Regions from separate parts of the Blastococcus jejuensis genome, predicted to be linked through region 2. Evidence: riboswitches for the same ligand, from Rfam matches in the RefSeq annotation. Region 2 holds a riboswitch; the other holds the start of a gene.
The links. Region 2 has a riboswitch for S-adenosylmethionine ahead of thrC (threonine synthase). Riboswitches for the same ligand answer to the same signal wherever they lie in the genome.

Region 1 (3,942 bases), on a different contig from region 2:
AGACCGTCGGCCACCTCCTGTTGCAGCGCCAGCGGGTAGAGCCGGTCGCTGTCGACGCCGGCGACCAGGGACCGCGCCGTCACCCGGGCCAGCGCCGCGGCGACGCCGCCGCGGTCGCGGCCGACGTCCCAGGTGTTCATGGTCTCGGTCAGCACGACGTAGCTGCCGGGGTCGAACCGGCGGGCCAGCTTGTCGGCGTGGTGGTCGAGGTAGGAGGCGACGGCGAACCGGCCGTCGTCCTGCACGCTGTTGCCGAAGCGCTCGCCCAGCTCGAAGGCGCTGCGGTAGGTCAGGTGGGCGATCCGGCGGGCGATGCCCAGCCCGTCGACCGGCGGGTCGGCCGGGTCGTAGTCGCCCCCGGACCAGCGAGGGTCGGCCCGGACGGCGGCCTGCTGGGTGGTCTGGGTGCCGATCTGGTCGGCGGTGGCCACGGCACCCGACGCGAGGAAGAGCAGCGTCTCCACCCGCTCGGGCAGCGCGACCGCCCACTCCAGCGCGCGCATGCCGCCCATCGAGCCACCGACGACGCAGGCCCACCGCGCGACGCCGAGCGCGTCGGCCACCGCCGCCTCGACGCGCACCTGGTCGCCGACGGTCACCTCCGGGAACCGGGAGCCCCAGCGGCCGTCGTCCGGCGCGAACGAGGACGGGCCGGTCGTCCCCTGGCAGCCGCCGAGGACGTTCGGGCAGACGACGAAGAACCGGCCGGTGTCCAGCGCCCGGCCCGGCCCGATCAGACCGTCCCACCAGCCGCCGGTCGGGTGCCCGGGGCCGGCCGGGCCGACGACGTGGCTGTCACCGGTCAGCGCGTGCTCCACCAGCACGGCGTTGGAGCCGTCGAACGATCCCCAGGTCTCGTAGGCGACCCGCACGCCCGGGAGCTGCCCGCCCCGCTCCAGCGGGAACGGGCCGGGCAGGTCGAGGAAGCGCCGGTCACCGACCGGATCCCCCTCGACCCACCCGCCCATCGTCAGGCGCTCTTCGCCGCGCGGAAGCCCGCCTCGAGGTCGGCCAGGATGTCCTCGATGCCCTCCAGGCCCACGGCCAGCCGGACCAGACCCGGGGTGACGCCGGTGGTCAGCTGCTCCTCGGCGGTCAGCTGCGAGTGCGTCGTCGACGCCGGGTGGATGACCAGGCTGCGCACGTCGCCGATGTTGGCCACGTGGCTGTGCAGCTCCAGCGCCTCGACGAACTTCTGGCCGGCCTCGCGACCGCCGTGCAGCTCGAAGGTGAGCACCGCGCCGCCCCCCTTCGGGGCGTACTTCTGCTGCGCCGCATGCCACCTCGACGACGGCAGGCCCGGGTAGTTCACCGCGTCGACCTCGTCGTGGGTCTCGAGCCACTGCGCCACCGTCAGCGCGTTCTCGACGTGCCGCTCCATGCGCAGCGACAGCGTCTCGATGCCCTGGACGACGAGGAACGCGTTGAACGGCGAGATCGCCGGACCGAGGTCGCGGAGCAGTTGCACGCGGGCCTTGAGCGCGTAGGCCGGCGCACCGAGGTCCTTGTAGACCACGCCGTGGTACGTCGGGTCCGGGGTCGTGAAGCCGGGGAACCTGCCGCTGGACCAGTCGAACGTCCCGCCGTCGACGATGATCCCGGCGATCGCGGTGCCGTGGCCGCCGAGGTACTTGGTGGCCGAGTGGACGACGACGTCGGCGCCGAACTCGAACGGCCGGATCAGGAACGGCGTGGCGATGGTGTTGTCGACGATCAGCGGGACGCCGTTGCGGTGCGCGACCGCGGCCACGGCCTCGATGTCGAGGATGTCGCCCTTCGGGTTGCCGATCGTCTCGCCGAAGAACGCCTTGGTGTTGTCCTGGACCAGCGCCTGCCACGCCTCGGGGTCGTCGGGGTCCTCGACGAAGGAGACCGTGATGCCGAGCTTGGGCAACGAGTGGTGCAGCAGGTTGTAGGTGCCGCCGTAGAGGGACGCCGAGGCGACGACGTGGTCGCCGGTCTCGGCGACGTTGAGGATCGCCAGCGTCGTCGCCGACTGGCCGCTCGACACCGCCAGGGCCGCGACCCCACCCTCCAGCGACGCCACGCGCTGCTCCAGCGCGTCCTGCGTCGGGTTCATGATCCGCGTGTAGATGTTGCCCATCTCGGCCAGCGCGAACAGGTCGGCGGCGTGCTGGCTGTCGCGGAACTGGTAGGCGGTGGTGGCGTAGATCGGCAGCGCGCGAGCGCCGGTGGTGGGGTCGGGGCTGGTTCCGGCGTGGATCTGCCGGGTCTCGAAGCTCCATGCCTGGGGGTCGGTCACGCGCCGTCTCCTCTCGTCGCGGAGAACCCGCGGCGCGCAGGAGCTCCGTCCTTGCCCCCGCGGCGGGCGCCGCGAGAGCCGGCTCTTCCCCTGGAGCACCTCAGACGGAGTAGAGGTTGCCGGGCAGCCAGCCAGGTGCTTGTCGCTGCCTCTCGTGAGCCAGACCCGATCCTAGGTGGCCCGATGTCCCACGTGAAACACCGGTCCCACTGTGTGGACGCCGGGGCGGACGGTCTGGCCGACGGCGGATGCCGCGTTGCGGCCCCCGGTGCCGCGGTGCGGGGCGGCCGGGGCGACCACACGGCGGCACCGGGCAAGCTGCACCCTGTGCGCGCGCTGATGTTCGACTCCTTCGCCGGCCCGCTCCGGGTGGAGACCCTCTCCGATCCGGTTCCCGCCCCCGGTGGGGTGGTCGTCCAGGTCGGTGCCAGCGGGATCTGCCGCAGCGACTGGCACGCCTGGCAGGGCCACGACCCCGACGTCGTCCTGCCGCACGTGCCGGGTCACGAGCTCGCCGGGACGGTTGCGGCCGTCGGCGGGGGCGTCACCCGCTGGTCCGTCGGCGACCGGGTGACCGTTCCCTTCGTCAACGCGTGCGGCCGCTGCGCCCAGTGCGCCGCCGGCGAGCACCAGGTGTGCGCCCGGCAGACCCAGCCGGGTTTCACCCACTGGGGCTCGCTGGCCGAGTACGTCGCGCTCGACGCCGCGGACGTCAACCTGGTGGCGCTGCCCGACGGGCTCGACGACACCACCGCGGCCGCGCTCGGCTGCCGCTACGCGACCGCCTTCCGCGCGGTGACCCAGGTCGCTCGGGTGCGGGCCGGCGAGTGGGTTGCGGTGCACGGCTGCGGGGGTGTCGGGTTGTCCGCCGTGCAGATCGCCGCCGCGGCCGGCGCCCGCGTCGTCGCCGTCGACGTGTCCCCCGGCGCGCTGGAGCTGGCGCGGGCGCTGGGCGCCGAGCACGCGGTCGACGGGGCGGGCGACGTCCCGGCTGCCGTCGTCGAGCTCACCGGCGGCGGCGCGCACGTCTCGCTCGACGCCCTCGGTGCGCCGGTGACGTGCGCGAACTCGATCCGCAGCCTCCGCCCGCGCGGCCGGCACGTGCAGGTGGGCCTGCTGCCGCCGGCGCAGGGGCGCGCCGACGTGCCGATGGAGCGGGTCATCGCCCTCGAGCTGGGGGTGCTGGGCAGCCACGGCATGGCCGCGCACGCCTATCCCGAGCTGCTCGGTCTCATCGCCGCGGGCCGGCTGGACCCGCGCCCGCTGGTCACCCGGGAGATCGGCCTGGAGCAGGCGGCCGGCGCGCTCGCCGACGTCGGACGCGAGCCGGGCATCGCCGTCGTGACGAGATTCTGAGTACGGCTAATGAGGGTGATCGCATCGGGCTAACTGCCCGTCGCGGACTCGCCCAGAAGGCGGCCTTAGGGACACCGCCAGGACGCCCGGGCGGGGGTTCTAGCCTGCAGCTCGCTCGAATTGGATGAGGACTTCTGTTGGCCACTGCTCGTCGTCGGAGCGGACCGTGAATCGGTAGGAGCCCGGTGCGACGGCCATCTGGATGGGTTCGTCCCACGACGAAGTCCTCGCGATGACCCGGCCCGACGGAGCGGCGAAGTCTCCCGTGGCCAGAAGCTCTGGCGTTCGGCTGCTTTCGGCGGACTCGTCGAACACGACGCGCA
Region 2 (3,942 bases):
TTCGCGCCGGCGGCGACGTTGCGCAGACCCTCGCGCACGAGCGCCTGGGCCAGCACGGTGGCGGTGGTGGTGCCGTCACCCGCGACGTCGTCGGTCTTCTTCGCGACCTCCTTGACCAGCTCGGCCCCGATCTTCTCCCACGGGTCCTCGAGCTCGATCTCCTTGGCGATGCTCACACCATCGTTGGTGATGGTGGGGGCACCCCACTTCTTCTCGAGTACGACGTTGCGGCCCTTGGGGCCGAGCGTCACCTTCACGGCGTCGGCGAGGATGTTCATCCCTCGCTCGAGGCCACGGCGCGCCTCTTCGTCGAACGCGATCATCTTGGCCATGTGGTGATGTCCTCCATGCATTGATCGCTGCACGGCCGGGTTGGTGCCCGCGACGGACGACACCGGGGACGTGGGCGCTCCGTCGGCCCACGGACCGGTACCTCACCGTTCCGACCTGATTGGCACTCTACAGCGCCGAGTGCCAGAAACGAGTCTGGCACTCGACCCTGCCGAGTGCAAGAACGGGGTCACCCGCGGGACTGTTCCCGACCGTTTCTCAGCTGTTCATGCGGGCCAGGACGGCGGTCCAGACCGCGCCGATCACCAACGCCGGGACGAGGAAGACCAAGCCGTAGGGCGAGAGCGCGAAGAACATCAGGTACCAAGCCGCCGTCTCGGGGGCCGAGGCGGCGGTCGCGACGGTCAACCAGGCCACGGGCACGACGGCCCAGCACGCCGTGCCGAGGGCCCAGTAGGCGAGGCGTTCCGGATGCCGTGGCCCCACCCAGCGGATCACGACGACGACGACCAGCACGGCGACCGCCCAGGACACCACTGGCACCACGGCCGGCGGGCCCGTCAACCGCCCCGCCTCGTCCCTCCCGGAGCTGTCCACCCCGGCGGTCGCCAGGACCGTCCCGACGGCGGCGGCGAGGCCCACGAGGACGAGGTGCGCCGTCAGCACCGCCTGCACCCAGGCGGCCGGTGGGCGACCACTCCCCGCCTCGGGGACGACGACGGCCCGGCCCCCACGAGGGAGACCGGGCCGCTCGCCGGAGGCGGACGGCACGTCAGCCGCGCCGTCGTCGTCCCAGGCTTCGAGCGTCAGCCGGCGGCGCGGACGGCGTCGGCCTGCGGGCCCTTCGAGCCCTGGACGACCTCGAACTCGACGCGCTGGCCCTCGTCGAGGCTCTTGTACCCGTCCATCTGGATGGCCGAGTAGTGGACGAAGACGTCCTGGCCGCCGTCGACGGCGATGAAGCCGAAGCCCTTCTCGGCGTTGAACCACTTCACGGTGCCCTGTGCCACGTGTGCTCCCACGTTTCGTGCGTGCGGTCGGACCCTCTGGATCGGGGGACCGAGGTCTCGCTCTTCCGCCCGCCGAAACACGAACGTGGAACTCGAACCGTGCGAGAAGGTACAGCAGAGTGGCCCGCGTTACACCCACTCCACGCAGGGCGAATAGCCGGATCTGGGGAGCCTCGTGTCGCCCTGACCGGTGAGGGGTTCGACCCTACGCCTACCCGATCAGACCGGCAGCCCGTGCGGAGGCCAGCGACGGCTGCACGCGGTGGGTCGGGCCGACGACCGGCTCCAGCGGGTCGAGGGTCTTGAGGCCCTCCCCCGTGTTGAGCACGACGGTCTCCTTGGCCGGGTCGAGCCGGCCGTCGCCGACGAGCTGCCGCAGGACGGCGACGGTGACCCCGCCGGCGGTCTCGGCGAAGACGCCGGTGGTGCGGGCGAGGTCGCGGATGCCCTGCACGATCTCGTCGTCGCCCACCCGGCCGACCGCGCCGCCCGTGCGGCGGACGGCGTCCAGCGCATACGGCCCGTCGGCGGGGTTGCCGATGTTGAGCGACTTGGCGATGCCGGTGGGCTTCACCGGCTTGACGACGTCCCAGCCGTTGTCGAACGCCGTGGCGATCGGGTCGCAGCCGGCCGACTGGGCGCCGAAGATCGTCCACTCGGTGGCTTCGACGATCCCCGCGGCCGTCAGCTCGCGGAACGCCTTGTCCACCTTGGTCAGCAGCGAGCCCGACGCCATGGGGATGACGACCTGCGCGGGGATGCGCCAGCCGAGCTGCTCGGCCAGCTCGTAGCCCATCGTCTTGGAGCCCTCGGCGTAGTACGGCCGCACGTTCTGGTTGACGAACGCGGTGTCCTCGAACTCGTCGGTCTCGCCGAGTTCGCTGGTCAGCCGGTTGACGTCGTCGTAGGAGCCGTCGACGGCGACCAGCGTCTGGCCGTAGACGGCCGACTGGACGACCTTGCCCGGCTCGAGGTCCGACGGGATGAAGACGACCGACGGCAGCCCGGCGCGGGCCGCGTGCGCCGCGACCGAGTTGGCCAGGTTGCCGGTGGACGCGCAGGCGATCGCCGTGTAGCCCAGCCCCCGGGCGGCGGTCGCCGCGAGGCTGACCACGCGGTCCTTGAACGAGTGGGTCGGGTTGGCCGAGTCGTCCTTCACCCAGAGCCCCCCGGTCATGCCGAGCTCCTCGGCCAGCCGGTCGGCCCACACCAGCGGCGTCATGCCGGGGTCGAGCGAGACGCGATCGGCCGGGTCCTGGCCGACCGGGAGCAGGCCGGCGTAGCGCCAGATGTTCTGGGGCCCCGCCTCGATCTGCTCGCGGGTGACCGCGCGCATGATCTCCGGGTCGTAGTCGACCTCGAGCGGGCCGAAGCACTCCGCGCACGCGTGCTGGGCGATGAGGCCGAAGGTGGCGCCGCAGTTGCGACACACGAGCCCGCGGGCGGGGCAGGGTGGCACGGGCGGGTGGGTGGCGGAGCCTGGGGGAACAGGAGTGGTACCGGGTGCGGTCAGGGTCATCCGACGACTACCTCCTCATCTTCCCCGCGTCGGGCCGTCGAGCCGCGCGGGACGGAATTGGCACCTCCCGCTCGCGCTGATCACGCGGGCGGCGGTTGCCGGGGCTTCATCGGGCCGTGTCCCTCTGCCCCTCTGGATGAGTGGAACGCCGTCGACTGTACCGATTCCGCGCGGGAACCTCCCGCGGGTCAGGATGTGGCGGTGAGCACGCGCATCGTCTACACCGACCTCGACGGCACGATGGTCGGTCCGCGGGGCTCGTTCTGGCACACCGCCGGGCGGGACCTGACCGACTCCCCGGCGATGGCATTGCTCGAGCTGCACCGGGCCGGCGTCCCGTTGGTCCTGGTCAGCGGCCGCACGTTCGAGCAGGTGGTGGAGGCGGCGCGGATCTTCGCCGCCGACGGTGCGATCGCCGAGCTCGGGGCGACCGTGGCCTGGGACGTCGGCCGCAGCACCCATCGGCTCGACGGCGACCTGCCGGCGGAGCATCGCGACCGGACCCCGATGTCGGTCATGGCCGAGCTGGGCATCGTGGAGAAGCTGATCGCCGAGCATCCCGGCCGGCTCGAGTGGCACGCCCCGTGGCACGCCACGCACACCGCCGACGCGCTGCTGCGCGGCCGGGTGGACCCGCTCGCCGTCGACGCCTGGCTGGCGCAGAACGGCGCTCCCTGGCTGACCCTCAAGGACAACGGGACCATCCCGGCGACCTCGCGGTTCACCCTCGACGCCGCCGTCCTGCCGCCGCGGGTCTACCACCTGATGCCGCGCGGCATCTCCAAGGGCGCCGCGATCGCCTGGGACCTGGAGCGGCGCGGGATCGACCCGGCCGATGCGGTCGCGATCGGCGACAGCGTCAGCGACCTGGAGATGGCTCCTGCCGTCGGCCGGCTGTGGATCACCGCGAACGGCGCCGCCGTCGACGGCATGGCCGAGTTGCTGGCCGCCGTCCCCAATGCCGCCGTAACGGCCGCGCCGATGGGCGAGGGCTGGGCCCAGGCGATCCGCTCCTCGCTGTGATCGCCGCCGTGACGATCTGGTCAGCTTGCACCCGCGCATGCGCGGTGATGCGCAGGGATGCGGTTATCCGCACTGGATAACCGCATCCATGCGCAAGAA

Region 1: it holds a riboswitch for S-adenosylmethionine, as region 2 does, so the genes downstream of both, ABD644_RS20590 (bifunctional o-acetylhomoserine/o-acetylserine sulfhydrylase) here and thrC (threonine synthase) in region 2, are expected to answer to the same signal.

The regions. Positions count from the first base shown of each region.
Region 1 covers NZ_BAAAVV010000016.1:1,419-5,360, reverse strand. Annotated here, with positions in the region: gene metX (homoserine O-acetyltransferase MetX) at 1-968, opposite strand, end outside; gene ABD644_RS20590 (bifunctional o-acetylhomoserine/o-acetylserine sulfhydrylase) at 971-2,263, opposite strand; SAM riboswitch class IV at 2,306-2,423, opposite strand; gene ABD644_RS20585 (zinc-dependent alcohol dehydrogenase family protein) at 2,591-3,619, shown strand; gene ABD644_RS20580 (hypothetical protein) at 3,719-3,942, opposite strand, start outside.
Region 2 covers NZ_BAAAVV010000010.1:109,880-113,821, forward strand. Annotated here, with positions in the region: gene groL (chaperonin GroEL) at 1-332, opposite strand, end outside; gene ABD644_RS18125 (hypothetical protein) at 550-1,062, opposite strand; gene ABD644_RS18130 (cold-shock protein) at 1,098-1,301, opposite strand; gene thrC (threonine synthase) at 1,513-2,760, opposite strand; SAM riboswitch class I at 2,833-2,963, opposite strand; gene ABD644_RS18140 (HAD family hydrolase) at 3,022-3,843, shown strand.